4 regions of the Kocuria sp. CPCC 205263 genome follow, and region 1 is predicted to be linked to each of the others. Evidence: riboswitches for the same ligand, from Rfam matches in the RefSeq annotation. Region 1 holds a riboswitch; each other region holds the start of a gene.
The links. A riboswitch is a leader RNA that binds a small molecule or an ion and turns the genes downstream of it on or off. The one in region 1 is predicted to bind S-adenosylmethionine.
Positions count from the first base shown of each region.

Region 2: it holds a riboswitch for S-adenosylmethionine, as region 1 does, so the genes downstream of both, RF647_RS04140 (bifunctional o-acetylhomoserine/o-acetylserine sulfhydrylase) here and RF647_RS02425 (methylenetetrahydrofolate reductase) in region 1, are expected to answer to the same signal.
Region 3: it holds a riboswitch for S-adenosylmethionine, as region 1 does, so the genes downstream of both, RF647_RS15460 (O-acetylhomoserine aminocarboxypropyltransferase/cysteine synthase family protein) here and RF647_RS02425 (methylenetetrahydrofolate reductase) in region 1, are expected to answer to the same signal.
Region 4: it holds a riboswitch for S-adenosylmethionine, as region 1 does, so the genes downstream of both, RF647_RS02660 (hypothetical protein) here and RF647_RS02425 (methylenetetrahydrofolate reductase) in region 1, are expected to answer to the same signal.

Region 1 covers NZ_JAVKPV010000001.1:509,317-516,350, forward strand. The annotation lists gene RF647_RS02405 (adenylosuccinate synthase) at 1-3, opposite strand, end outside; gene RF647_RS02410 (amino acid permease) at 239-1,648, shown strand; gene RF647_RS02415 (SRPBCC family protein) at 1,869-2,366, opposite strand; gene RF647_RS02420 (helix-turn-helix transcriptional regulator) at 2,370-2,723, opposite strand; SAM riboswitch class I at 2,975-3,081, shown strand; gene RF647_RS02425 (methylenetetrahydrofolate reductase) at 3,152-4,078, shown strand; gene metE (5-methyltetrahydropteroyltriglutamate--homocysteine S-methyltransferase) at 4,135-6,540, shown strand; gene RF647_RS02435 (ABC transporter ATP-binding protein) at 6,614-7,034, opposite strand, start outside.
Region 2 covers NZ_JAVKPV010000002.1:379,547-386,580, forward strand. The annotation lists gene RF647_RS04125 (S9 family peptidase) at 1-1,655, opposite strand, end outside; gene RF647_RS04130 (CPBP family intramembrane glutamic endopeptidase) at 1,770-2,549, shown strand; gene RF647_RS04135 (VOC family protein) at 2,573-3,211, opposite strand; SAM riboswitch class IV at 3,354-3,469, shown strand; gene RF647_RS04140 (bifunctional o-acetylhomoserine/o-acetylserine sulfhydrylase) at 3,546-4,958, shown strand; gene RF647_RS04145 (homoserine O-acetyltransferase) at 4,955-6,139, shown strand; gene RF647_RS04150 (SGNH/GDSL hydrolase family protein) at 6,173-7,034, opposite strand, start outside.
Region 3 covers NZ_JAVKPV010000011.1:25,305-32,338, forward strand. The annotation lists gene RF647_RS15450 (sulfurtransferase) at 1-347, opposite strand, end outside; gene RF647_RS15455 (cystathionine gamma-synthase) at 386-1,579, opposite strand; gene RF647_RS15460 (O-acetylhomoserine aminocarboxypropyltransferase/cysteine synthase family protein) at 1,588-2,916, opposite strand; SAM riboswitch class IV at 2,954-3,075, opposite strand; gene RF647_RS15465 (Lrp/AsnC family transcriptional regulator) at 3,188-3,640, opposite strand; gene RF647_RS15470 (thiamine pyrophosphate-dependent enzyme) at 3,882-5,057, shown strand; gene RF647_RS15475 (alpha-ketoacid dehydrogenase subunit beta) at 5,054-6,109, shown strand; gene RF647_RS15480 (dihydrolipoamide acetyltransferase family protein) at 6,106-7,034, shown strand, end outside.
Region 4 covers NZ_JAVKPV010000002.1:42,288-49,321, reverse strand. The annotation lists gene RF647_RS02675 (DUF6350 family protein) at 1-1,588, opposite strand, end outside; gene RF647_RS02680 (hypothetical protein) at 1-47, shown strand, start outside; gene RF647_RS02670 (glycosyltransferase family 4 protein) at 1,704-2,873, shown strand; gene RF647_RS02665 (PIN domain-containing protein) at 2,877-3,260, opposite strand; gene RF647_RS02660 (hypothetical protein) at 3,272-3,499, opposite strand; SAM riboswitch class IV at 3,513-3,638, opposite strand; gene RF647_RS02655 (hypothetical protein) at 4,057-4,353, shown strand; gene RF647_RS02650 (hypothetical protein) at 4,456-4,644, opposite strand; gene RF647_RS02645 (cold-shock protein) at 4,752-4,958, opposite strand; gene RF647_RS02640 (multidrug efflux SMR transporter) at 5,198-5,521, opposite strand; gene RF647_RS02635 (multidrug efflux SMR transporter) at 5,521-5,880, opposite strand; gene RF647_RS02630 (TetR/AcrR family transcriptional regulator) at 5,884-6,414, opposite strand; gene betT (choline BCCT transporter BetT) at 6,590-7,034, shown strand, end outside.

The DNA of each region.
Region 1 (7,034 bases):
CATTGAACGACTCTCCTGCCTGGATGGAACGGGACTTCTCCCGCGGGCCCCGGCGGAGGCTCGCACCGGCCGGGCACGACAACGCCCCTGCGTCGGCCCGCTCCCACCCGCGCGCCCGGGACGGCGCGACGCCGGCAGGAGGAGACCCAGGGGCTCGTACCGTGCAAGTCTAGCGGGCCGTGACCCGGGACCGGCATCCGCCGCCCCGTCCGGCGGCCGCCGCGGTCCGATACCCTCGATGCTCATGAGTTCCCCTTCCACGTGGACCCCGGCTGGGTCCCCGTCCTCCGCGCCCGCGGCCGCCCCGGGCACCCACCTCAAGGCCCGGCACCTCGTGATGATGGCCCTGGGCAGCGCGATCGGCACCGGCCTGTTCATCGGCACGGGCGCCGCGATCCGCACCGCCGGGCCGGCGGTGCTGGTGTCCTTCCTGGTGGCGTGCGTGCTGCTCGTGCTCGTGATGCGGGCGCTGGGCGAGATGGCCGCCGCGGACCCGTCCCCCGGCGCGTTCTCGACCTACGCCGAGAAGGCCATGGGCCGCACCGTGGGACGCACCCTCGGCTGGCTGTGGTGGGCGCAGATCGTGGTGGTGGTCGCGGCGGAGGCCACGGCCGCGGCCCAGCTGCTCACGGAGCTGTGGCCGGTGGCCGAGCAGTGGGTGCTGGCGCTGCTGTTCATGGTGGTGTTCACGGCGATCAACCTGGTGCGGGTGCGCACGCTCGGGGAGACCGAGTTCTGGTTCGCGCTGATGAAGGTGCTCGCGGTGCTGGCCTTCCTCGTGGTCGGGGTCGCCGTGCTCCTGGGCCTGACGGAGGAGCCCTCCCCGGGGCTCGCGAACCTCACCGCCCACGGCGGCTTCCTGCCCCACGGCCCGACCGGGGTGGCCGCCGCGCTGCTCGTGGTGGTCTTCGCGTTCGGCGGCACGGAGCTCGTGACCATCGCCGCCGCGGAGACCGAGGACCCGCAGCGCAACGTGGCCCGCGCCGTGCGCACCATCCTGGTCCGGATCCTCGTCTTCTACGTGGGCGCCGTGACCGTCATGGTCCTGGTGCTGCCGTGGAACGACGAGCAGCTCTCGGTCAGCCCGTTCGTGGCCGTGCTGGAGACCGCCGGGGTGCCCGGTGCGGACGTGCTGATGGCCGTGGTGATCATCCTGGCGCTGCTCTCGGCCCTCAACGCGAACATCTACGGGGCGTCCCGGATGCTCTGGTCGCTGGCCCGCCGCGGCTCGGCGCCGCGGGCCTTCGCCGACGTCTCCGACCGCGGGGTCCCCCGGAGCGCGGTGGTCGTCTCCGTGCTCTTCGGCTTCGCCGCCGTGGTGCTCAACTACCTGTGGCCCGAGACCGTGCTGCTGTGGATGCTCAACACCGTGGGCGCGACCTGCCTGGTCGTCTGGGGGCTCGCGCTGGTCTCGCAGATCGTCCTGCGCCGCCGCGCGGACCGGGACGGCGCCGAGCTGCCCCTGCGGATGTGGGCCTTCCCGTGGCTGTCGTACCTGGCGCTGGCGCTCCTCGCCGGGATCGTCCTGCTCGGGCTGCTCGACGACGCCGTGCGGGGCCAGCTCCTGCTCACGGCCGGGCTGGTGCTGCTCATCGCACTCGCCGCGCGCACCCTCGGCCGGCGGCCGGAGCACCTCCCCCGCGACTGAGCACGGGCTCCCCGGCCGGCCCCGGGCCGCTGCGGCCGGCCGGGGAGGTCGCCGACCACGATCGAGCACCCGGACCCGGACTGGGTCAGCTGGGCGATGTCCATCTGCCCGGTGGTGGTGTGGTGGTCGAGGTGGAAGCCGACCCCGCCCCGGTAGAGCGCGATCACACGGTCGACGTCGCGCACCGGCAGCAGAACCACCTCGAGCGTCCAGTCCACGGTCAGGCCCCGCCCTGCGCGGCCCGCCCGCCCAGCAGCTCCTCGAGCCGCTCGTAGCCCTCGGCCATGCCCTTCTCCATGCCGGATCCGACCATCCCGTCACGGGCCTCCTGGGACGCGTGGACGGTGTGCCCGCGCAGCCGGCACCGGCCGTCGCCCAGGTCCTCGAAGTGCAGGTACTCCAGGTCCACGGCGTCGGGCCAGCCCTCGTACTCGAACGTCTGGACCACGAGCTCGTTCTCGCGCACCGTGTGGAAGACGCCGCGGAAGGCGTACTCCTCGGCGCTGTCCTCGCCGCGCTGGACGAACCGGTAGGCGCCGCCGGGGCGGAACTCGAAGCCGTCGATCCGGGTCCGCAGCCCGCGCGGCCCGATCCACTGCCGGAACAGCTCGGGGTCGGCGTGGGCGCGGTAGACGTCGGCCACGGGGTGGTCGAACTCGCGCTCGAAGTCGATGAAGGGCAGGCCGTCGGGGACGGTCAGGTGCAGTGCGTGTCCCATGGTTCAGTCCTGGGTGTGCTCGCCGCGGTCCGCGGCTCGGGTGTCGAGCACGGCGTCGAGGCGGCGGAACTGCTCCTCCCGGACCAGCCGGTACCGGTCGATCCACGTGGTGAGCGCCTCGAGCCGTGCGGGGTCCAGGTGGACGGGCCGGCGCTGGGCGTCACGGGTGCGCGTGACGAGCTGCGCCTGCTCGAGGACCTGGATGTGCTTCGAGACCGCCTGGAGGGAGATCGCGAAGGGTTCCGCCAGTTCGGTGACCGTGGCCGGTCCACGGCTGAGCCGGGCGACGATGCGGCGGCGGACCGGGTCGGCCAGTGCCAGGAAGGCCCTGTCGAGCTCGTCGTCGCCGGGGTCCACGGTGTTTGTCAACTGATTCCTTGATCAACCTGTTGGTTGTCAAAGACTATGCCGCCCGCCCGGGCCCGGCAAGACCCGAGACCGGATCGTGACGGCCCCGGACCTGCGCTCCTCATGGGCGTCGTCGCCGGTGCGTCGTCGCGCGTCCGTGTTGCGTCCTGTGACGTCGCGGTCGTCACAGTCCGCGCACCGGCGTCTTCTGGGCGCCCGCACTTGGCAGCGCGGCGGGGCAGCCGCTGGAATGGGTCCTGCATCTATCCAGAGCGGCCGAGAGACCTGGCTCGTCGACGCCGCAGCAACCATCCGCGCCCCCGCCACGGGGTGCGCGGAACGGTGCTCCCGCCAGGACCGATGGAGCTGTCGCAGCCTCCCGGGTCCACTCCGGGACGGCTGCTGCCCTCCCTCGGGGTGACCCTTGGAGGAAGAACGTGACACCACGCCCGACCGCCCGGCCGGCGCCGCCGTCCCTGTCCTACGAGCTCTATCCGCCGCGCAGCGCGGCGAGCGCCGACACGCTGCTTCGGACCATCGAGGAGCTCGAGCCCACCCGTCCCGACCATGTCTCGGTGACGTACAGCGGGGACGAGCAGCGCCGGGACAGCTCGCTCGCCCTGCTCGACCACCTCCTGGCGCGCACGAGCCTGCGGCCCCTGGCCCACCTGACCTGCGTCGGCAGCACCCGGGCCGAGCTGGAGCAGACCGTGGCCGCGCTGGTCCGCCGCGGCGTCCGGGGCGTGCTGGCCCTGCGCGGCGACCTCGACCCGGGAGCCGAGCCGGGCGAGCTCCGGCACGCCGGCGAGCTCGTGGAGCTCGTGCGCGAGGTCGAGCGGCGCCACACCGCGGCCCTGGCGGCCGGCCGGCTCGCCGTGGGCGTGGCCGCCTACCCGACCCGGCACCCGGAGTCGCCCTCGTTCCGGCACGACGTCGAGGTGCTGCTGGCCAAGCAGCGCTCCGGGGCGGACTTCGCGATCACGCAGGTCTACTTCCGCCCGCAGCGCTACGAGCGCCTGGTCGCGGCGGCGCGGGCAGCCGGGGTGACGATCCCGATCGTCCCGGGGATCATGCCGGTCACCGACCCGCGGCGGCTCCGGACGCTGTGCCGGCTGGCGGGCCTGGCGCCCCACCCGGGCCTGGCCGCCGCGCTGGAGGACGCGCCCGGTCCTGCCGAGCGGCACCGCGCCGGCGTGGCCTTCGCGGCGCGGCTGGCCCGCGCCGCCCTGGACGCCGGCGCCCCCGGGCTGCACCTCTACACCTTCAACGAGCACCGGGCCGCGCTCGACCTGCTGGAGCACGTGGACCTCCCGCGCGTCCCGCACGTGCCCGTCGCGCTCGACGACCTCCTGCTCCCCGCCTGAGCACGCACCGACCCACCGTTCCGCACGACCCCTCGACACCTCTTCAGGAGACCACCATGACCACTGTCCCGTTCCCCGCCGCCACCATCACCGGCTACCCCCGGATCGGCCGCCGCCGCGAGCTGAAGAAGGCCCTGGAGGCCTACTGGGCCGGGCGCTCGACCCGCGAGGAGCTGGAGTCGGCGGCCGCCGACCTGCAGCTGGCGACCCACCGCCGGCTCGTGGAGCTGGGCCTCGGCGCCCGGGACTCGTCCCTGCCCGCGGCATTCCCCCTCTACGACCAGGTCCTGGACACCACCGTGGCCCTCGGGGCGACGCCGACCCGCTTCGCCGACCTCGCCGATGCCGAGGGCCGGCTCGGCCTCGACGCGAGCTTCGTGCTGGCCCGCGGCGACGCCGGGCGCGCTCCGCTCGAGCTGACCAAGTGGTTCGACACCAACTACCACTACCTCGTGCCCGAGATCGGCCCGGAGACCCCGTTCCGCGCCACCGCCGACCGGCTCGTGGCCGACGTCCGCCGCGCGGCCGCGCACGGCTTCACCGTCCGCCCGGTCCTCGTGGGCCCCGTGTCCTTCCTCCTCCTCGCCAAGGCCGACGACGGCGCCCCCGCGGGCTTCGACCCGCTGCAGCGGCTCCCCGAGCTGCTGCCCGTGTACGCGCGGCTGCTCCAGGAGCTCGCCGCCGCCGGCGCGGACTGGGTGCAGCTGGAGGAACCGGCCCTCGTGGCGGACCAGGACGTCCCCGCCGAGCAGCTCGCCGCATCCGTGTGGGACGCCTACACGGGCCTGACCGCCGTGACCAGGCGCCCGCAGCTGTTCGTCACCACGTCCTACGGCTCCCCCGGGCCGCTACTGCACCCGCTGGCCTGCTCCGGCGTGGAGGCCGTGCACCTGGACCTCGTCAAGGGCGCCGCCCCCACCGCCGAGGAGCTGGAGTTCTTCCGGGGCGAGGACTCCGCCGTGCTCGTGGCCGGCGCCGTGGACGGGCACAACGTGTGGCGGGCCGACCTGGCCGGCCGGCTCGACCAGCTCGCGGAGCTGGCCCGCGGGGGCGCCCAGGTGTCCGTGGCCTCCTCCACGTCCCTGTTCCACGTCCCGCACGACGTGGCCGAGGAGACCCGGCTGGACCCGCAGCTGCGGAGCTGGCTCGCCTTCGCCGACCAGAAGGTCGGCGAGATCGTCACCCTGGCCCGCGGTCTCGCCGCCGGGACGGAGGCGGTCGCGCCGGAGCTGGCCGAGGCGGCCGAGGCCCGCCGCACCCGGCAGGACGCCGCGGGGGTCCGCGACGCGGCCGTGCGCGAGCGCGCCGGTTCGCTGACCGCCGCGGACATCGGACGGTCGGCCGCGGAGGTCCGCCGGAGCGCCCAGGAAGGCCGGTCCTTCACGGCGTCCGGGCCCCTGCCCCCGCTGCCCACCACCACGATCGGCTCCTTCCCCCAGACCGCGGAGGTCCGCACCGCCCGCGCCCGGCACCGCGCCGGCGCCCTGACGGACGCGCAGTACGACGCCTTCCTGCGGGAGGAGATCGAGCGGGTCGTGCGGCTGCAGGAGGAGCTGGGCCTGGACGTGCTGGTGCACGGCGAGCCGGAGCGCAACGACATGGTCCAGTACTTCGCCGAGCACCTCGACGGCTTCGCGACCACCGTCCACGGCTGGGTCCAGTCCTACGGCTCCCGCTGCACCCGCCCGTCGATCCTGTGGGGCGACGTCAGCCGGGAGGGCCAGGGCCTGCGCGGCGAGGCGTTCACGGTGCCGTGGATCGGCCACGCCCAGTCCCTCACCGACAAGCCGGTCAAGGGCATGCTGACGGGCCCGGTGACGATCCTCGCGTGGTCCTTCGTGCGCGACGACCAGCCGCTCGGCGAGACGGCGAACCAGGTGGCGCTCGCGCTGCGGGACGAGGTCGCGGACCTCGAGGCCGCCGGGATCGGGATCATCCAGGTGGACGAGCCGGCGCTGCGGGAGCTCCTGCCGCTGCGCCGCGCGGACCAGCCCGCCTACCTCGGCTGGTCGGTGGACGCGTTCCGCCTGGCCACCTCGGGGGTGCGGGACGAGACCCAGATCCACACCCACCTGTGCTACTCGGAGTTCGGCGAGGTGGTGGGGGCGATCGACGGCCTGGACGCCGACGTCACGAGCATCGAGGCGGCCCGGTCCCGGATGGAGGTGCTGACCGACCTCGAGGCCGCCGGCTTCTCCCGGGGCATCGGGCCGGGCGTGTGGGACATCCACTCCCCCCGCGTGCCCTCCCGGGAGGAGATCGAGCAGCTGCTCGAGCGGGCCCTCGAGCACGTCCCGGCGCGGACCCTGTGGGTCAACCCGGACTGCGGCCTGAAGACCCGCGGCTACGAGGAGACGAGGGCGTCGCTGGAGCACCTCGTGGCGGCGGCCCGGACCGCGCGCGAGCGGGTGGCGCAGCCCGCCGGTCGGCCGCTGATCGTCCAGCACGGCACGCGCGGCTGACCCCGAGCGCACCGGCCGACCCGCGGGAGCCCGCGTGACCACGGACGTCCGTGGTCACGCGGGCTCCCGCGGGTCATGAGGCGGCGTCACGGGCAGCGGCCGTGCGCCGGCCGGCGTCGTCGTCCCGGCCGGTCCGGGCGGCCAGCAGCGCGAACGGGCCGCCGGCCGCGCGCAGCTCCCGCGGCGCGCCCCGCTCGACGATGCGGCCGCCCTCGAGCACCATGACCTGGTCGGCGTTCTCGACCGTAGAGAGCCGGTGCGCGATGGTCAGGGTCGTGCGGCCGGCGGCCAGCCGGTCGAGGGCCTCCTGGACCTGCGCCTCGGTGGTGTTGTCCAGCGCGCTGGTGGCCTCGTCGAGGACCAGCACGGGCGGGTTGCGCAGCACGGTCCGGGCGATGGCCAGGCGCTGCTGCTCCCCGCCGGAGAAGCGGTGGCCGCGCGCGCCGACCACGGTGTCCAGCCCGTCCGGCAGTCCGGCGACGGTGTCGGCGATG
Region 2 (7,034 bases), on a different contig from region 1:
ACCGCCACGTAGTCGGTGAACGTGTTCGTCTTGTGCAGCTTCTTGCCGTGCTCGTACCAGGTCCGCCCCAGCTCCCCGCCGCCGCGCACGTGGGCCACGGCCCAGACCACGCCGCGGTCCAGCAGGGACAGCCGGGAGACCGAGAACGCGGGGTCGGTGCTGTGCTCGTAGGAGCCGTAGGCGTACTGCAGCACCGGTGCCGGCACGGAGGGGTCGAGGTCGGCGCGGCGGACCAGGGAGACGGGGATGCGGGTCCCGTCCGCCGCGGTGGCCCAGTCCCGCTCCACCGCGTAGTCGGCGGGGTCGTAGCCGCCGAGCACCGTGGCCTCGCGCCGCAGCAGCGGCTCGGCGGGCAGCGCGCCGTCGTCCCCGGTGGCGCCCGCCACGAAGAGGTCGTAGACGCGAGGGGGCGTCGTGAAGGACGTGTAGGACAGGCGCACCACGGGGGCGTCGTGCTCCGCGGCGGAGACGCTCGCGGTGTAGAGCTCCTCGGCGAAGGCCGGTTCCACGGGGGCGGCCTGGGCGTCCGTTCCCAGCCCGGCGAGCGGGAGCAACCGGACCCGCAGCGTGGTGTCCGCCCGGACGGAGACCACCAGGTGGGTGGCCGTCACGGCGCAGCCGTTGACGCGGACCGTGCCGGAGGCCGGCACGACGTCGCGCAGGGCCACCTCCGCGACCGGGCGGCCGAGGTCGGACGGGTCCATGAGGGAGATCCGGGAGTTCGGGGCCTCGTGGTCGTGGGTCAGCAGGATCTGCTCCCGCCCGTCCAGCAGCAGGGGCTCCGCCTCGTAGAGCACCCGGTCGGTGCGGGGCAGCACCACCCGCAGCGGCGCGGCCGGGTCCGCGACCGGCTGGATGAGCTGCTCCGAGAACTCGGAGCACATGGCCTCCACCACGATCCAGCGCCGGTCCGCGGACAGGCCCGCCCCGAGCCACAGACCGGGGTCGGCCTCCTCGTGGACGACGACGTCCTCGGCCACCGGGGTGCCCAGCTCGTGCCGGCGCAGCTGGTGGGGGCGCCAGGACTCGTCCACCACCGTGTAGTACACGGCGCGCGCGTCCGGGGTGAGGAAGGACCCGTAGAACGTCCCGGGGATCTCGTCGGCGAGCAGCGCCCCCGTGGTGAGGTCCCGGACCCGCAGGGTGAAGCGCTCGTCGCCGGTGACGTCCTCGGCCCAGGCCAGCAGCTCCCCGTCCTCGGAGACGTCGAAGCTGCCCAGGGAGTAGAACTCGTGCTTCGCGGCCTCCGCGTTGGCGTCGAGGAGCACCTGCTCCCCGGCCATGGGGGTGCCGGGCTCGACGACGGGCGGGGTCCAGTCCGCGATCACGTCGCCGGTGGTCACGGCCGGGACCCGGCAGAACACCTGGTGCGCGCCGCCCTCCACGGTGCGGGCGAAGTACCACCAGGCGCCGCGCCGGCTGGGCACGGACAGGTCGGTCTCCTGGGTGCGGTCCTTGATCTCCCCGAAGATCGTCTCCCGCAGGCCCGTGAGGTGGGCGGTGGCGGACTCCGCGTACTCGTTCTCAGCGGTGAGGTGGGCCAGCACCTCGGGGGAGTCCTTGTCCCGCATCCACTCGTACGGGTCGGAGAACACGTGACCGTGGAAGGCGCGCTCGACGGGCTGCTGGCGGATCTGCGGGGGAAGAACAGTCATGGTCCCCATCCTAGGGAAGACGTCCCAGGCGGGGAGGAGCGGTCCGGGCGGGCCCGGGGGGCGCCCGGCGCGGGGTGCGCGGGGCGGCCGGCGGGCCGGTGCCAGAATGGCCGCATGAGCACCCCCGCCCACCTCGCCCCGCGACCGCCCGCCTTCGGCTCCACCCGCGCCGACCTGTGGCTGCAGGTGCTCCTGGTGCTCGGGGTGTCCCTGGGCGCCTCGGCTCTCTGGGCGGTGCTGTCCCTCGCCGAGCACCTGGCGCGCGGACCGCTGTCCGAGGCGCAGGCCACGATGAACCCGCCGCTGAGCCCGCAGCCCCTCATCGACCTGCTGCGCCAGCTCACCGGGATCGCCCTGGACCTGGTTCCGGTGCTGCTCGCGCTCTACCTGCTCGCCGGCTCCGCCGGCGCGCTGGGCACGGTCCGCCGGCGGATCGGCCTCGACGCCCGGATGCCCCTCCCGGACCTGGGCCTGGGCACCGTGCTCTTCCTGCTCATGGGCCTGGGCACGCTGGCGCTCTACGGCGCCGGCCGGGCCCTGGGCGTCACCGCGGAGGTGACCACGTCCGGGCTCGCCGCGCACTGGTGGACGGTGCCCGTGCTGCTGCTCTCGGCCGTGCGCCACGCCCTGGTCGAGGAGGTCGTGGTGGTCGCGTTCCTGACCGACCGACTGACCCGCATCGGGTGGAGCTGGCCGGTGGTGCTGGTGGTCACGGCGCTGTTCCGCGGCAGCTACCACCTCTACCAGGGGATCGGGCCCTTCCTCGGCAACGTGGTGATGGGCCTCGTCTTCGCGGAGCTCTACCGGCGCACCGGCCGGGTGATGCCCCTCGTCGTCGCGCACTTCCTGCTGGACGCCGTCGGCTTCCTCGGGGCCGCCCGGCTGCTGGGCTGAGCCTCACCCCGCGGTGCTCGGCCTCAGATCGTGACGGCGCCGTCCGGGGTGCTGAACGTGACGGAGAGCACCCCGGGCGTGCCGTCCGGATAGCGCCAGTCGACCTCGAGGTCCTCGAGCGCGGTCTCGACGGGGGCGCCCAGCCACTCGGTGACCCGCTCCGGGGCTCCGGCGATGGCCATCCCCGCGAGCCCGACGTCCGTGATCCGCGCCTGGGACGGGTGCATCTCCGGGGCGGAGTCGAAGTGGATCATGAACGGCAGCTGCGGATCGGCGATCAGGCCCTTGACGCCGATCTGGTGCCACTCCAGGCACCGGCCGTCCGGGAACACCCGGTGGCCGGGCACGGAGCGGCGCCCCAGGCGCTGCTCGAAAGGGGCGAGGTCCTCGACCTCCACGACCCAGCCCAGCCAGCCGCCGCCGGCGGCGGACCGGGCGCGCACTGCCTGGCCGAAGGGCGCCTTCTCCGCCGCCGGGTGCTGGAGGACCTCGACGACCTCCACGTACTGGTGGTTCGTGAGCGGCAGGATCATGTTGCGGGTGCCGAAACGGGGGTGCACCCCGCCCTTGACCGGTTCGATCCCGAGCTGGTCGGCGATGCGCTCGGTGGTGGCCTCCAGGCCCTCCGGGCGGCAGGCGTAGGACACGTGGTCGACTCTCATGGGCACATCGTGGCACCCTGTGAGTTTCGTCTCCAAATCGGTCCGCGGCGCGCCGGGCACCGTGCGGGCGACACCCCGGCCGGTGCGTCACGCCCGGCCCCGGCTTGACGCCGTGCGGGCCTGATCCGGAGAATGCTGTCCAGGTCATGAGCGCCAGCGTCCAAGCCCCAGCTAGCTGGCCGGCAACCCTCCACCGCGGTGGGGTGCCCTGGGTGAAGACCAGGCTCCTCGCGACCGGCGAGCGAGCAAGCGCGGGTCCCCGGCGCCCGGCCGTTCCCGGCCGCACCGCCTCGGCCGGGACGGGACCCCTGAGATCCACAAGGAGTCCCACGGCATGTCCGATCTCCCCGCCTCCAGCACCGACGCCTCCGCCGCCAGCACCGACGTGGCCGCGGCCGAGCGCCCCACCCCCGAGAACCCCGGGGGCTGGGCCTTCGAGACCCGGCAGATCCACGCGGGGCAGAGCCCCGACCCGGTCACCGGCTCCCGCGCCCTGCCGATCCACCAGACCACGTCCTTCGTCTTCCCCGACGCCCAGGCCGCCGCCGACCGCTTCGCGCTCGCCGAGCTCGGCCCGATCTACACGCGGATCGGCAACCCGACCACGGAGGTCGTGGAGAACCGGATCGCCGCCCTGGAGGGCGGCGTGGGCGCCCTCATGCTCAGCGCGGGGCAGTCGGCGACGACGTTCGCCGTGCTCAACGTCGCCGGCGCGGGCGACCACCTCGTGGCCAGCCCCAGCCTGTACGGCGGGACCTACAACCTTTTCAAGTTCACGCTGCCCAAGCTCGGCATCGAGACCACCTTCGTGTCCGACGCCGACGATCCCGAGGCGTGGCGGCGGGCGGTCCGGCCGAACACGAAGGCCTTCTTCGCCGAGACGATCCCGAACCCGCGCAACGACGTCCTCGACATCGAGACGGTCTCCGGGATCGCCCACGACCACGAGGTCCCGCTCATCGTGGACAACACCGTGGCCACCCCCTACCTCATCCAGCCCCTGCGCTGGGGCGCGGACGTCGTGGTGCACTCGGCCACCAAGTTCCTCGGCGGGCACGGCACGGCCATCGGCGGCGTGATCGTGGACTCCGGGGCCTTCGACTACGGCCGCTACCCGGACCGCTTCCCCGGCTTCAACCAGCCGGACGAGTCCTACGGCGGCCTCGTCTACGCCGAGGCCCTGGGCGCGGAGGGGCCCTTCGGCGTCAACCTGTCCTACATCCTCAAGGCCAGGGTGCAGCTGCTGCGCGACCTCGGCTCGGCGATCTCCCCGTTCAACGCGTTCCTCATCGAGCAGGGCATCGAGACGCTGTCCCTGCGGATGGAGCGGCACGTGGCCAACGCCGGGACGGTGGCCCGCTGGCTCGAGGCCCGCGAGGACGTGCGCTCGGTGTCCTGGGCCGGGCTGGGGTCCTCCCCGTGGCACGAGCGGGCGCAGAAGTACGCGCCCCGGGGCGCCGGGTCGATCCTGGGCTTCGTCCTCGACGGCGGCCGGGAGGCCGGGGCCGCCTTCGTGGACGCCCTGACCCTGCACTCGAACGTCGCCAACATCGGCGACGTCCGCTCCCTCGTGATCCACCCCGCGTCCACCACGCACAGCCAGCTCCTGCCCGAGGAGCAGCTGGCCGCCGGCGTGGAGCCCGGCTTCGTGCGCCTGTCCGTGGGCCTGGAGCACATCGACGACATCCTGGCGGACCTGGAGCAGGGCTTCGCCGCGGCCGCGGCCGCGCAGGGAGGACAGGAGTGACCGTGACGGTCGTGAGGGGCGCCGGCGCCGGGACCGCCGTCCGCGAGGACGGCGTGCCGCGGGTCGCCGGGATCGGCGAGCTCGAGCTCGAGTCGGGCTTCCGGCTGCCCGACGTCCGGATCGCCTACGAGACGTGGGGGACGCTCGCCCCGGACGCCTCCAACGCGGTGCTCGTCGAGCACGCCCTCACCGGGGACACCCACGTGGCGGCCGGCCGGGCCCGCCCCGGCGCCCCCGAGGCCGAGCGGCGCGCCGCCGAGAGCGGCGGCTGGTGGGAGGGCCTGATCGGCCCCGGCGCCGCCATCGACACGGACCGGTGGTTCGTGGTCTGCACCAACATCGTGGGCGGCTGCTACGGGTCCACGGGCCCGGCGACCCCCGCGCCGCCGAGCGTGGACCCCGAGGGCCGCCCCTGGGGCTCCCGCTTCCCGCTCATCACCGTCCGGGACTCCGTGCACGCCGAGGCGGCGCTGGCCGACGCCCTCGGCATCGACGCCTGGCGCCTGGTCATCGGCGGCTCCATGGGCGGGGCCCGCGCCCTGGAGTGGGCCGTGACCCACCCGGACCGCGTCCGGGCGTGCGCGGTGGTCGCCGCGTGCGCCCAGTCCAGCGCCGAGCAGCTCGCGTGGGGCCAGGCGCAGAACCTCGCGATCCGCCAGGACCCGCACTTCCGCGGCGGGGACTACTACGACGGCCCGCTGCCCGTCACCGGCCTGGGCCTGGCCCGGCGGATCGCCCACATCACCTACCGCTCGGCCGACGAGCTGCACCACCGGTTCGGGCGCTCGCCGCAGGCCGACGAACAGGTCATCGACACGCACGCCGGCGGGCGGGGGCGCTACCAGGTGGAGAGCTACCTCGACCACCAGGCGTCCAAGCTGGCGGGCCGCTTCGACGCCAACAGCTACCTCGCCGTCAACGAGACGCTCATGTCCCACGACGTCGCCCGGGGCCGCGGCACGCTCGAGGAGGCGCTGTCCGTGACCTCGTGCGAGTGGCTCGTCGCGGCGGTGGACTCCGACCGGCTCTACCTGCCCCGCGAGTCCGACGTCCTGGCCGCCGCGCTGCCCGGGGCCGTCCGGCGGCACACCCTGACCTCGCCCTCGGGCCACGACGGCTTCCTCATCGAGGCGCCCCAGCTCGGCAAGCTGCTCGTGGAGACCGTGCTGCCCGCGCGCTGAGCCGGGACGGGGTCCTCAGCCGTTCCCGCTCGCTCAGCCGTCGGCGGCCCCTCGGCCGTCGCCGGGTGCCTCCCCGGGTCCTTCGCCGGGCGCGACGCCGCCGCCGGGCACGGTGGGGGTGCCGAAGTGCGGCCGCTTCGGCCGGACCTGCGCCCCGGAGCTGGTGCGCCGGATCCGGCGGGCCACCCACGGGCGCAGGTAGCGGTGGGCCCAGACGAGGTCCTCGCCGCGGGCCTGCCGCCAGGACGAGGGCGGGCGGTCGGCCACCACCTCGGGCACGAGGCCGTGCCCGATGCCCAGGGTGTCGAGGGCCTCGACCGCGATCCGGTGGTGGCCCAGGGGCGAGAAGTGCAGCCGGTCGGGGTCCCACATCGCCGGGTCCGCGAGCTCCCGCAGCCCCCACAGATCCACCAGCACGGCGTCGTGCCGGGACGCGACCACGCGCATGTTCTCGTTGTAGACCGCGATCCGGCCCCGGATCCCGCGCAGCACGGGCGTGGCGCCGATGTCCGGGCCGCCGACCAGCACGACCGTCGCCCCGTCCGCCGCGAGCCGGCCCACGACGTCGTCCATCTCCTCGGCGATCCCGTCCGGGTCCCCACCGGGGCGCAGCATGTCGTTACCGCCCGCGCAGACCGTCACGAGGTCCGGGGTCAGCTCCAGGGCCGGCCCCACCTGCTCGTCGACGATCTGGCGGAAGAGCCGGCCGCGGATCGCGAGATTGGCGTAGGACAGGCCGGGGGCGAGGCGGTCCAGCTCCTCGGCGACCCGGTCCGCCCAGCCGCGGTGCCCGCCGGGGGAGCCGGGGTCCGGGTCCCCGATGCCCTCCGTGAACGAGTCGCCGATCGCCACCATGCGACGCCACGGGTGGACGGGAGGTGCGGTGTCCGGGGGC
Region 3 (7,034 bases), on a different contig from region 1:
CGGGCGGACGCGAAGACGCCCTTGGCGTCGTAGGCCACGACCGTGCTCGTGCGCGAGATGCCGAGCGCCCGGGCCGCCGCGCTCAGCTGCTCCGCCGGGGGCGCCGTGTGCGGCAGGTCCGAGGACGGGTCCGAGAAGGCCCCGTCCAGGTCCAGGAGCACCGCCCCGGGGAGGGCCTCCTCGGTCCGGTTGAGCGTGGAGCTCGCGTCCACGAGCACCAGCCGGGGGTCCTGGAGATGCTCGGCCAGCCAGTGGGTGCTCACCACGGGCCCGGGGAGCGCGAGCGGGGCGTCGTCGTGCGGGGTGCTGCTGTGCGGGGTGCTGTGCTGCGGGGTGCCGGTGCTCATGCGCCCCAGGCTAGTGCGGTGGACCCCGGGACGCCGGGTCAGGAGGCGCCGGCGAGCGCGCGCTCGAGGTCCTCCAGCTGGTCCTCGACGTCCTCGATGCCCACCGAGAGCCGCACCAGGTCCACGGGCACGGCCAGCGCGGTGCCCTTCACGGAGGCGTGCGTCATCTCCGAGGGGTAGCAGATCAGGGACTCCACCCCGCCCAGGCTCACCGACAGCGAGTACAGCCGGGTGCCCGCCGCCACCGCCCGGGCGGCGGCCTCCCCGCCGGTCAGTCGGAAGGAGACCATGCCGCCGAACCCGCGCATCTGCGCGGCGGCGAGCGCGTGGCCGGGGTGTCCGGGCAGCCCGGGGTAGAGCACCTGCTCGACCTCGGGGCGCTCCAGGAGCCACTCGGCGATCCGCTGCGCGTTGTCCTGGTGGCGCTCCATCCGCAGGCTGAGGGTCTTGAGCCCGCGGGCGGCCAGGTAGCTGTCCTGGGGGCCCGCCACGGCGCCGGCGGCGAACTGCTGGAAGCCGACCGCCTCGGCGAGCGGGGCCTCGCGCCACTGGGCCGTGCCCACGACCACGGCGCCGCCGAGCACGTCGGAGTGCCCCCCGATGTACTTCGTGGTGGAGTGCACCACGGCGTGCGCGCCGAGCTCGAGGGGGGTCTGCAGGTACGGGGACGCGAAGGTGTTGTCGACGACGAGCAGCGCCCCGGCGTCCCGGGCCAGCTGCGCCCACGCCGCTACGTCGGCGATGCCGAGCAGCGGGTTGGACGGCGTCTCGAGCCACAGCACCTTCGTGGTGCCGGGGCGCACGGCCGCCCGGACGGCGTCGAGGTCCGTGATCTCCACGGGGGTGTGCCCGATGTCCCACGGGGCGAGGACCCGGGTGATCAGCCGGTTGGTGCCGCCGTAGCCGTCGGCGCCGAGCACGATGTGGTCGCCCGGGCGCAGCACGGCGCGCAGCAGGGCGTCCTCGGCGGCGATCCCCGAGGCGAACGCGAACCCCCGCTCGCCGCGCTCCAGGGCCGCGAGCTGCTCCTCGAAGCCGCTGCGGGTGGGGTTGGAGCCGCGGCTGTACTCGTGCCCGGCGCGCAGCACGTTGATCCCGTCCTGGGCGAACGTGGAGGTCTGGTAGATCGGCGGGATGACCGCCCCGGTCAGCGGGTCGGGCTCCTGGCCGGCGTGGACGGCGGTGGTCGTGAAGCCCCGGTGGCGGGTGCGGGTCTCGGTGGGGGACGTCATGGCGGGGCTCACTTCCGGGTGGTCTGGACGGCGGTGACGACGGTGTCGAGGGCCTGGCCGAGGTCGGCCACGAGGTCCTGGGGGGACTCGAGGCCGATGGACAGCCGGATCGTGGTCTCGGCGATCCCGCCGGCCCGGCGCTGCTCGGGGGTCAGGCGGCAGTGCGTCATGGCCGCCGGGTGGGCGACGAGGCTGCGGGTGTCCCCGATGTTGGCGACCAGCTTGAACAGCCGGAGTGCGTCGATGAACGGGCCCACGGCGCCGTCCGGGGCGGCGAGGTCGAAGGAGAACACGGAGCCGGTCCCGCGCGGGAAGTCCCGGGCCGCGATCCCGGCGCCGGGGTCCCCGGGCACGCCGGGGTGGTGGACGCGGGCGACGGCGGGGTGCCCGGCCAGGAACTCGGCCACCGCCAGCGCCGAGGCCGTGTGGCGGGCCACGCGCAGGTCGAGGGTCTCGGTGCCCTGCAGGATCTGGCTGGCGTTGAACGGGGAGAGCGTGGTGCCGAGGTCGTGCACGTACTTCGCCCGGACCAGGTGCAGGTAGGGGCTGGCGGCGGCGCACTTGTCGACGAGGCTGAGCCCGCCCCAGCGGGCGCGGGCCTGGGTGAACTGCGGCCACTTGTCCGGCCGGGCGGACCAGTCGAAGGTCCCGCCGTCCACGACCGCCCCGGCGAGCGCGTTGCCGTGCCCGCCCAGGAACTTGGTGGCCGAGTGCACCACGATGTCCGCGCCCTTCTCCAGCGGCCGGTACAGGGCCGGGGACGCGAGGGTGTTGTCGACGACGACGGGCACCCCGGCGGCCCGGGCGACGTCGGCGATCCCGGGCAGGTCCGGGAGGGTGGCCAGCGGGTTGCCGATGGACTCGAGCAGGAACGCGCGGGTGTCGGGGCGCACGGCCGCGGCCCACGCCCCCGGGGCGGTGGGGTCCACGAAGGAGACCTCGATGCCGTAGTCAGCGAAGGAGTCGGTGAGCAGGTCCACCGTGCCCCCGTAGAGCTTCTCGGATGCCACGAGGTGCTTCCCGGCGCCCTGGCCGAGCAGGGCCAGCAGTGCGACGGCCACGGCGGACTGGCCCGAGCCGGTCGCCACGGCGCCCGCGGCGCCCTCGAGGTCGCTGATCCGCTGCTCGAGCACGGCCACCGTGGGGTTGCCGGTGCGCGTGTAGGTGAAGCCCGCCCGGGTCTGGGCGAACATCTGCCGGGCCGCCTCGTAGTCCGGGAACTCGAAGGCCGCGGTCTGGTAGATCGGCACCGTCAGGGTGCGCTGGGTGACCTGGTCGTGGGTGCCGGCGTGGATCTGCCGGGTCGCGAGGTCGTGGTCGGTCACGGGGATGGACATGGCGCTGCTCCTGTGCCTTGCTCTTACCCGCACCGGTCATCCGCGCGGGCCCGGTGGGCACGTCGCGGAAGATGCAGGCCGCTTCCTCATCCGAACCACCCAATGAGCATGGGGTTGGTGCGTGACCAAGTCGGAGCTTGGCGGTCACGTCTCGTGAAGCTGGAACAACACTATGCGCAGAGGTAGTGGGTGTCCCTCCGCGACGGAAGATGACGACCGTGACGGTTCGTGACGCCGGCCGTGCGCGCCGGGCCCGGCGCGGGCCCTCGCGTCAGGCCCGGGTGTCGATGTCCTCGAAGATCAGGAACGTCTGGGTGTCCACCACACCGGGCAGCTGCTGGACGTGCTCGAAGATCACCTGCCGCAGGTGCACGGTGTCCACGGCCCGCACGAGGAGCATGACGTCGAAGTTCCCGCCCACCAGGGCGATGTGGTGCACGGCGGGGATCGCCTGGAGCTGGGCGCACAGCTCCCGCCAGGTGTTCTGCTGGAGCTTGAGCGTCACGTACGCGGAGGCCTGCAGACCCGCCCGGACCGGGTCGATCACGGTGCTGAAGCGCAGGATCACCCCCTCGTCCCGGAGCCGGTTGATCCGGGCGTAGGCGTGGGCGCGGGAGACGTGCACGGCCGCGGCGATCGCCGTCACGGACTGCCTCGCGTCCCGGGACAGCTCCGCGAGGATCTTCCGGTCGGTCTCGTCCAGCGGCACGGGGGTCGAGGGCACGGCGGGCTCCTTCGGGGCGGGTCGGGCGCGGGGCCCGGAACGTGTCGGACGAATGCGTGTGCTCCACGCCACACTAGAACATTTCGTCCACGCGCGGTGCACTGTCCGTCTCAGACTTCTGCATTTTCCCCGCTCTGTGGATACGAACCATGCCCGGTTCCCATACTGGGGAGACAGAGCCGCACCACCTTCCTGCCCTCCCCGGACCGCGGCCGCACCGGGGACCGACCGAGGGGACACCATGAGCCAGACCGTCGAGACCCCCGAGGACCCGATCCTCCGGGCCTCCCAGAGCTTCGGCATCACGCCGGAGCAGTACATGCTCCCGGCCCGCGGCGAGATCCGCATGGTCGACCCGGGCGGGCGGCTGCTCGCCCCAGAGGAGCAGGGCACCGGCCCCGGCCACGAGTACCCGCTGCCGGCCCCGGACGTCCTGCTGCGCGCCTACGAGAAGCTGGTGGTCGGGCGGCGGGTCAACGACCAGAACTCCGCGCTGGTCCGCCAGGGCCGGATGGCCGTCTACCCGTCCAGCCACGGCCAGGAGGCCTGCCAGGTGGCGGCCGCCCTGTGCCTCGGGGAGGGCGACTGGCTGTTCCCCACCTACCGGGACACCGTGGCGGTCATGACCAAGGGCGTGGACCCGATGCAGGTCATGGCGATCTTCCGCGGCGAGTGGCACAGCGGCTACGACCCGTACGAGCACTGCGTGGGCATCCAGTCGACCCCGCTCACCACCCAGCTGCTGCACGCGGTGGGCGTGGCCCACGCCGCCAAGCTGCGCGGCGAGAACACCGTGGTCCTGGCGATGTGCGGGGACGGCGCCACCAGCGAGGGCGACTTCCACGAGGCCCTGAACTTCGCGGCCGTGTTCAAGCTGCCGGTCGTGTTCTTCGTGCAGAACAACGGCTACGCGATCTCCGTGCCCCTGTCCCAGCAGTCCGCGGCCCCGAGCCTCGCCCACAAGGCGGTGGGCTACGGCATGGCCGGCGAGCGCGTGGACGGCAACGACCTCGTGGCGCTGCTCGCCACCCTGCGGCGCGCCGTGGACCTGGCCCGCTCCGAGTCCGAGCCCCTCCTCGTGGAGGCGCACACCTACCGCATGCAGGCGCACACCAACGCCGACGACGCCACCCGCTACCGGGACGACGCCGAGGTGCAGGAGTGGATCGCCAAGGACCCGGTGACCCGGATGCGCGCCTACCTCGGCGCCGATGGCGTGCTCGACGACGCGGCGGAGCAGCGCATCGCCGCCGCCGCCGAGGACGTCGCCACGGCCCTGCGCGACGGCATGAACGCCGACGTGGAGATCGACCCGCTCGAGCTGTTCCGCCACGTCCACACCGAGCAGACCCCGCAGCTCGCCGAGCAGGAGCAGTTCCTGGCCGCCGAGCTCGCCCGAGAGGAGACCGGACAGTGAGCACCCTGCACGCCCCCGCCCCGGCCGGCGAGGCCCCGGCGGCCAAGCCCGCCACCTTCGCCCAGGCGCTCAACACCGCCCTGGCCGACGCGCTGGCCGCCGACCCCGCCGTCGTCGTCTTCGGCGAGGACGTCGGCACCCTCGGCGGCGTCTTCCGCATCACCGACGGGCTGACGAAGCGCTTCGGCCGCACCCGGTGCTTCGACACCCCGCTGGCCGAGTCCGGGATCGCCGGCATGGCCGTGGGCATGGCGATGAACCGGATGCGCCCCGTCATCGAGATGCAGTTCGACGCCTTCGCCTACCCGGCCTTCGAGCAGGTCGCCTCGCACATCGCGAAGATGCACAACCGCACCCGCGGCGCCGTGCGCCTGCCGATCGTCATCCGGATCCCCTACGCCGGCGGCATCGGCGGCGTGGAGCACCACTGCGACTCCTCCGAGGCCTACTACGCCCACACCCCGGGCCTGAAGGTGTTCACCCCCGCCACGGTCGAGGACGCCTACCTCATGCTGCGCGAGGCGATCGACTCGGACGACCCCGTCGTGTTCTTCGAGCCCAAGAAGCTCTACTGGTCCAAGGCCCCCGTGGACCTGGCCGAGCTGAGGGAGCGCTACGAGAACGGGGCACCCGAGCGCCGGGAGGGCCGCGCCGTCGTCGCCCGCGCCGGCGAGGACGCCACGCTGCTGGCCTACGGGCCGTCCGTGCCGACCGCCGTGGCGGCCGCCGCGGCCGCCGCCGCCGAGGGGCGCTCGCTCGAGGTCGTGGACCTGCGCAGCATCGTCCCGTTCGACGACGAGACGGTCGCCGCGTCGGTGCGGAAGACCGGGCGCGTGGTGGTCGTGGCCGAGGCGCCGGGCTTCGCGTCCGTCGCGGCCGAGATCGTGGCCCGCGTCCAGGAGCGCTGCTTCCACTCCCTGGCCGCGCCCGTGCGTCGCGTGACCGGGTTCGACATCCCGTACCCGGCGCCCAAGCTCGAGGAGCACTACCTGCCCAGCGTCGACCGCATCCTCGACGCCGTGGACGACCTGCAGTGGGAGGACCGACCATGACCGTGAAGACGTTCACCCTGCCGGATCTCGGCGAGGGACTGACCGAGGCCGAGCTCGTGAGCTGGCTCGTCCAGGTGGGCGACACCGTCGCCGTGGACCAGCCGATCGCCGAGGTGGAGACCGCCAAGTCCGCCGTGGAGGTGCCCTGCCCCTTCGCCGGGACCGTGCACCAGCTGCACGGCGCCTCGGGGCAGACCCTCGACGTCGGCGCACCGCTGATCTCCGTCGACACCGGGGACCGGGCCGGGACGCCCGCCCCGCAGGGCGGCGGCCCCAAGGGCGGGCAGTCCTACCGGGAGGAGGAGCGCGCCGGGGCGGACCCCGCGGCGGCCGCCGAGGCCTCCGCGGTCGCCGCGGCCTCCGACGACGAGGCCGGATCGGGCAGCGTGCTCATCGGCTACGGCACGCCCGCCGGCGGCACGGCCGGACGCCGGCGCCGGCCGAAGCGGACCGGTGCCACCGGCCCGGCCGCCGGCTCCGCCGCCCGGCCGGTCCCCGAGCCCGCGCAGGCGGCGGAGCAGACCGCGGCCCAGGCGGCGCAGGCCGCGGGCGCCGCCCACGACGCGATGGCCTCGGCCCCGCGCCTGGCGCCCACGGTCGTCTCGCCGATCGTGCGCAAGCTGGCCAAGGACCGCGGGGTCGACATCTCCACCGTGCGCGGCTCGGGCCCCGGCGGGCTCATCCTGCGCCGGGACGTGGTGACCGCGGCGGCCGCCACCGCCGCACCGGCCGCGCGGGAGAGCACGGCCCCGTCGTCGTCGGCCCCCGCCCCGGTGCCGTCCACCACCGCGGCCCCGTCCGCCGTGGACGCCCGCACGGGGCTCGGGGTCGCGGAGCGGGTCCCGGTCTCCGGGATCCGCAAGGTCATCGGGCAGGCCATGACCCGCTCCCGCGCCGAGATCCCCGAGGCCACCGTCTGGGTGGA
Region 4 (7,034 bases), on a different contig from region 1:
CGTCGAACGCCTCCGCGGACCCGGTCTCCGCCACGGCCGGCCCCTGAGCCGCCCACGGGCCCGCGTCCCGGTGCCCGTCCGCGGTGCTGCGGCCGGTCCCGGGTCCGTCGGCGCCGTGCCCCTCGGTCCCGTGCCGGTCAGCGCCGTGCCCGCGTGCGGGCCGCGGCCTCCGCCGGCCGGCCGAGCGCATGGCGCGCCGGGCCGCGGTCTCCTCCCGGCGCCGCCGGCGCGCCGCCCGCCGGCCGGCCGGCGTCCCGTCCTCGCCGTCCTCGCCGCCGCGGGGCGGCGCGAACGGCGGCTCGTGCTCGAGCCACGGTCCCACCACGCAGCCGACCGCCGCCCCGACGGCCACCTCGGCGCCGAACAGCAGCAGCACGGCGGGACCGTCCGGCCCCACGTCCGTGAGTCGGCCGAGCCCCAGCGAGCCGTGCGCGAGCCAGCTCAGCAGCATGACCAGCACGCCCGCGACGGCGCCCACGAAGACCCCGGTCAGCAGCGTCGAGAGCGGGTACGTGATCCAGCGTGCGGGCAGCCGCAGCGCCATCCAGTCGTCCAGGTGGTTCTCCCCCTCGCGCAGGAACCACCAGCCGGCGAGGACGCCGGCCAGGACCGGCAGCACGACCACCACGAGCGCCCAGGCCGGGAGCTCGGCGGGCGGCAGCGCGGCGAGCGCCGGGAGCAGCGGCACGGGCCCGGCCTCGGTGCCCAGCGGAGAGGCGTGCGTGCCCGAGCCGAGCTCGAAGCCCGCGCCCGTGGCCCAGGCCAGGGCGTAGACCGCGAGGTTGGGCAGGTAGCCGAGCTGGAGTCCCGTCAGCGCGGTGTCCCCCGGCACGCCGGTGCCGAGCCGCTGGTAGACGCCCACCACGTCGTTCCAGTTCCAGAACAGGGCGGCGGCCAGCAGGGCGGACCCGGCCCCGACCCCGGCCACGGCCGCGACGAAGCCGGAGCGCAGCACCGCCCACACGTAGGACCCGGCCCAGCGGGAGTACTGGCTCGTGCGCTCGACCCACGCGGCGGCGTTGACGCCGATCAGTCCCGGCAGCGACCGGGAGGCCCGGTACGCGCCCACGAACCCGCCCAGGGCCACGGGGACGAGCGGGAAGACGGCGGCCGCGGCCGGGCTCGCCGAGACCTGCCCTCCGCTGAAGAGCAGCGCAGCGGCGGCGCTGAACGCGGAGTAGGCGGCCAGGCCGCTGAGGTACGGCTGCCAGAACTGGCCCTCCCAGCAGGCGCGGGCCAGCCGTCTCCCGGCGTGCCAGGAGAGCGCGAACGGCACGAGGGTCAGCCCGAGCGGGACGAGGTTGAGCGTCCCGGTGGTCGCGGGCAGCCCTGCGCCCGGGTCCAGGGCCACCTGGAGCGGGGTGAGGTGGGCGAGCAGCCAGACGTGACCGGAGAGCACGAACCCGCCGGTCAGGCCGAGGGTGTCGAAGCCGTCGGCGAGCCACACCATGAGGACGGTCAGCAGGACCAGCAAATAGGACACCACGGCCACGGAGCCGAGTTCCAGCGCGCCCTGCAGCCACAGCGGCATGGGCACACCCCGGCGGTCCGGGCGTACGGCGGGGGAGGACAGGCCTAGGGAGTTCATCACCGCCCATCCTCCCACGCCCGGGCGGCACCCCGGCCGAGGCTTCACGGCGCCTTCACCGGCGGGCCACGCCCCGCTTGCCGTCCGGTCGCCCGGCCCCGGCAGGCTCGGGAGCATGAGAGTCGCCGTGGTCGCCGAGCAGTTCCTCCCCCACCTCAACGGAGTCACCCACTCGGTGCTGCGGGTCGTCGAGCAGCTGGTCGCCGGCGGGCACGACGTCGTGGTCGTGGCGCCCTCCTACGACCCCGCGCCGCTCGGGCGCCCGGCGGAGCAGGTCGTCGAGGACCTCGACGGGGTGCCGGTGCACCGGCTGCCCGCCGTTCCGCTCACCGGCTACCCCGCCGTGCGGGTGGCCGGCGGGACCGTGGCCCGGGTGCGGCGGCAGCTGGAGCGCTTCCGGCCGGACGTGGTCCACGTGGCCTCCCCGTTCGTGCTGGGCCGCCGGGCGATCCTGGCGGCCCAGCAGCTCGGGGTGCCGTGCGTGGCGGTCTACCAGACCGACGTGCCCGGCTACGCGGCCAAGTACGGGGCCCCGTTCCTCGAGCAGCTCCTGTGGGGGCACGTGCGCTCCATGCACAACCTCGCCACGCTCACGCTCGCGCCGTCCACCTCGGCGGTCCGGCAGCTCACCGAGCACGGCGTCCAGGACGTGCACCTGTGGCGGCGCGGGGTGGACACCGCCCGCTTCTCCCCCCGGCACCGGGACGAGCGGTGGCGGGAGGAGGTCGGCGGCGGCCGGCGGATCGTCGGCTACGTGGGCCGGATCGCCCCGGAGAAGCAGGTCGAAGACCTCTCCACGGTCGCGGACCTGCCCGGCACCCGTCTGGTGGTCGTGGGCTCGGGCCCGGAGGAGGACGCCCTGCGCCGCCGGCTCCCGCAGGCCCACTTCACCGGGCGCCGCAGCGGTGCCGACCTGGCGCGCATCATGGCGTCCTTCGACGTGTTCGTCCACCCCGGCGAGTTCGAGACGTTCTGCCAGACGATCCAGGAGGCCATGGCCTCGGGGGTGCCGGTCGTCGCGACCGGCCGGGGCGGTCCCCTCGACCTCGTGGACCGCTCCCGCACCGGCTGGCTCTATCCCCCGGGCGACCTCGGGGCGCTGCGCGGGCACGTGGCCGATCTCCTGGGCGACGAGGCGAAGCGGGCCGCCTTCGGCGTCGCGGCGCACGCGGCGGTCCAGGGCCGGACGTGGGACGTGCTGGTCGGGCAGCTTCTCGAGCACTACGAGCACGCCGTGGCGCTCTCGGCCCAGGGCCGGGGCCGGCGGCACCGCCGGGCCGTCTGAGGGCTACCGGCGGGCGGGGGACGCGTCCAGCACGGGCGCCCCGGTGCCGGCGTACCGCCCCGGCTCCGCGGTCAGCACGGTCAGCCCGTGCACCAGGGCCGTGGCCGCGGTGAGCCCGGCGAGCGGGTCGGCCGCCCCCGTCACGGACAGTGCTCCCCACGCCCGGGCCACGGCGGCGTCCGCGGGGAGCACCCGGCCCGGGAAGCGCAGCTCGAGCTGCTCCGCCCACAGCGTCTCGTCGGGCCGCTCGGCGAGCAGCTCGCCGAGCACCGTGGCCGGCAGGAACAGCCGCCGGTGGCCGTGCCGGCGCAGGACCTCGGCCAGCTCGGGACAGCGCTCCGGGGTGCGCACCCCCAGCAGCACGGAACGGTCCAGGAGGAGGTCCACGGCGGCGGGCCTCAGGCCGCGGCGGCGAACTCCCCGCGGGCCGGAGCCAGCAGGAAGTCCACGAACTCGGTGCGGACCTGCACCACGCGGGCGTAGTCCTCGACGCTCATGGCGGAGACGCTGATCGCCGGGACGCTCGGCGCGGGATCGCGGCGGGTCCCGTCCCCGGTGGCCGGGACAGCGAGGGAGTGCTGGATGAACGCGCCCGTGCGGGCGGCGGAGGGGCGGGGGTCGGACATGACCGGGATCCTTCGTGCGCTCTTGCTCGCACCGGGTACCGCTGCTGCGGCGATGCGAGCCGCTTCCTCATCCGAACCACCCGTGAACATGGGGTTGGTGCCCGGTCAAGTCGGAGCTTGCCGACCGGGTCTCTTGAAGCTCTCCCCATTGAACCACATCGGCCGAACCGTGTCCGTGCGCGGCGCCCGGGCAGGAACCGGTGCCACCCCCCTGTGCGCAGGCCTTCCCCGGGGCGTCACCGCTCGGACATCTCGACGACACATCGTTGTGCTGGAATGGGTCCCGCAGGACCGGGGACGGCGCAGGCGACGACCCCGCGCATTACGTTTCGGTGACACAAATCACGACTCGCCTGTCGAGGTGTCGGAGCCGCGGGGTAGCCTGAACCTGCTTCTCGAGATGCGGCGTCCACGCCCTCGGCCGGAGATCGACGATCCCCGGCGGGCCCGTGGAGGGGCTCCGACCCGCTGCACGCCAACCCGATGTTCCCGGGTGGATCGGATGACGAAGCGGCGGGCAACGCCATCGGATGCCTGCAAGAACGTCAGGAGAAAACATGACCATGTCCGAAGAAAGAACAGCCATCACCACCGACCAGCGCGAGGAGTGGATCGACGTGACCGTCACCGCCCTCCCCGATCTGCACCTCGTCCGTCTCACGTCGACCGACGGGGACGTGCAGGAGTACCTGAGCCCCGAGGCCGACGACCTGGCCGCCGCGGCGGAGCACACGGAGGGTACAGCGCAATGGTGCGCCAAGTACCGCCAGCTCCTCGTTCCCGGAGCCCTCGCGGCGACCGGACGGCACCCGTTCTTCAAGCTCCACCCCTCGTCCCTCCCGCTGTCGGCATAGCCGGCGGACAGGAGCGCGCGGAGGCCGCAGCCCGTTGGGCTGCGGCCTCCGTCGTGCGGGAGGACGGTGACGTCCGGAGCGCCGGTGGGACCTGCGGGGTGCTCACTCGAGGCCGTAGTCCCCCGCCGAGCCCCAGCCGCCGCCGGCCTCGTCGGCGGAGCCGTCGAAATCCCACTCGGAGGCCTCAACCTCGAACGGCACGGAGACGTCCAGCTCGGCGTCGGAGACACGGTTCACCACGAAGGGGTCCTCCGGCTCCTCCGCGGCGGGGAGCGGATCGGGAACGGTCACGGCGCTTCCTCCCGGTGCCGCTCGGCGGGTACGACGACAGAACCGCCGCCGGGCTCAGCCCGACGACGGTTCTGGAGGATCAACGGGCCGGAGCCCGCGGAAAATCCTTAGGAGATGACGTTGATGTTCGCAGCCTGGGGGCCCTTGGGGCCGTCCTGGGTCTCGAACTCGACGCGGTCGTTCTCGTTCAGCGAGCGGAAGCCGTTCGAGTTGATCGCGGAGAAGTGGGCGAAAACGTCCTTGGAGCCGTCCTCGGGGGTGATGAAGCCGAAGCCCTTGTCAGCGTTGAACCACTTGACGATACCGGTAGTCATGGGAGACCTGATCCTTCATGAGATGAACGTTTCCCGACGTTCGAGAAACAAAACAGTTGTGATGCATGGAAAACGTCTTCTCAGAAAAACTGCTGCACCCGAGTGGGCCGAACTGCTTGAAAGACAAAAACGAACCTCAACAACTGCGGACTACTCTACACGAGATCCGGCGCCGCACCACCCGGGGCGGTGCGCCGCACCCGACCCGGCACCGGGAACCGCTCAGAACCGGGGACCGCTCAGACCGGCGGGGCACCGAGCTCGATGAGGAGCACTCCGCCGGCGATCAGGGCCACCCCGGCCGCCGTCACCCAGGTGAACGGCTCGCGGAACAGGACCCGGCCGGCCAGCGCCGTCAGCGCCACGCCGGAGGCCGACCAGATGCCGTAGGCGACGCCCAGCGCCATGCCCTCGGCCAGGACGAGGCTCAGGCAGGTGAACGCCACCAGGTAGCCGACGGCCACGGCGGCGTACCAGCGGGGGCGGCCCCGGGCGGCCATCCGCAGGGACAGGGTCCCGGCGACCTCGGTGAGGATCGAGACACTGAGGAAGAGCCAGGCCATCAGGGGGCCTCCTCCGGCTCGGGGGCACGGCGCCGGGCGGGGCCGCGGGAGCCGAGCTCCACGCACAGCACGCCAGCTACGACCAGCACGATCCCGGCCAGCACGGCCGGGCTCAGCCGCTCACCGTAGACCACGGCCGCCGCCAGGGCGGTGAGCATCACCCCGAGGGCGGCCCACACGCCGTAGGCGACCCCCACCGGCATGCCGCGGCGCAGCACGGACGCCAGGAGGGTGAACGCGGCGAGGTAGCCGGTGACGACGAGCACGTACCAGGCGGGTTCGTCCAGAGCCGCCTTCAGCGACAGCGTGGCCGCCACCTCGGCGAGCACGGCGGCGAGCAGCAGCAGCCGGCGCAGCACGGCTCAGCCCTCCAGGAGCTCGTCGGCGACCGCCTTGACCCGGGCCCGCTCCTGCGGGTCGGGGGCGAAGACGCCCGCGGCGTCGGCGAACCACACGCCGTCGGCGAGCAGCCGCACGGCCAGCAGCCGGCTCCGGCGCTCGGCGGGCAGGTCCTCGGGCAGGTCCACCCACGGCTCCACCCGCGCGACCCAGCGCTCCTTGAGCGTCGCGCGCAGCCGCTGGTCGGTGAGCATCACGAGGTCGGTCTCGTCGACCTCCCCGGACAGGCACCAGTCGAGGTAGGCGCGCAGCCGCTCCTCCGCGGGCACCTGCTCCGGCGGGCCGGGCAGGCGGCGGGCCATCTGCGCGTCCCAGCCGTCCATCACCCGGTCCACCAGGGCGAGCATCAGCGCCTCCTTGGTGGGGAAGTGGTACATCACCCCGGGCTTGGTCAGACCCACCTGCCGCGCGGCCGACGCTAGGGAGACCGTGCCGCCGCCCCGGATCAGCTCGAGGGCGCCGTCGAGGATGCGCTCGCGGGAGGAGGTGCTCATGAAAAAGAACTTTACCAACCGGAAGGGTGGTGACACGATGTTGAGCATCCCGGTGCGCGGGCCTCGGCCGCCGCACCGGTCCGCGGGCACGACGACGTCCCGCCCCTGCCCGGTCCGCGCTGGACCCGGCGGGTGCTCCCCGACCCGGATCACCACTTCCAGGAGGACTCGTCCCATGACTTCCGCCCTGCACCAGTCACCGTCCGAGAGCGGCACCCCACCCGCCGGGCGCTCCCGGCCGGCCGTGAACCGGACGGTCTTCGCCGGCTCGGGCGTGACCATCATCCTGTTCTCCCTGTGGGCGATCCTCGCCCCCGACCAGGCCTCCGCGGTGATCAACGCCGTGGTCGGCTGGATCGCGACCAACATGGGCTGGTTCTACGTCCTGACGGCCACCGTGGTGACGGTCTTCGTCCTGGTCGTGGCGTTCTCCCGCGAGGGGACCATCAAGATGGGCCCCGACCACTCCAAGCCGCAGTACAACCTGTTCACCTGGACCGCGATGCTCTTCGCCGCCGGCATCGGCATCGACCTGCTGTTCTTCTCCGTGGCCGAGCCGGTCACCCAGTACTACGGCCCGCCCGCCGGGGAGGGCGGGACGGCCGAGGCCACCCGCATGG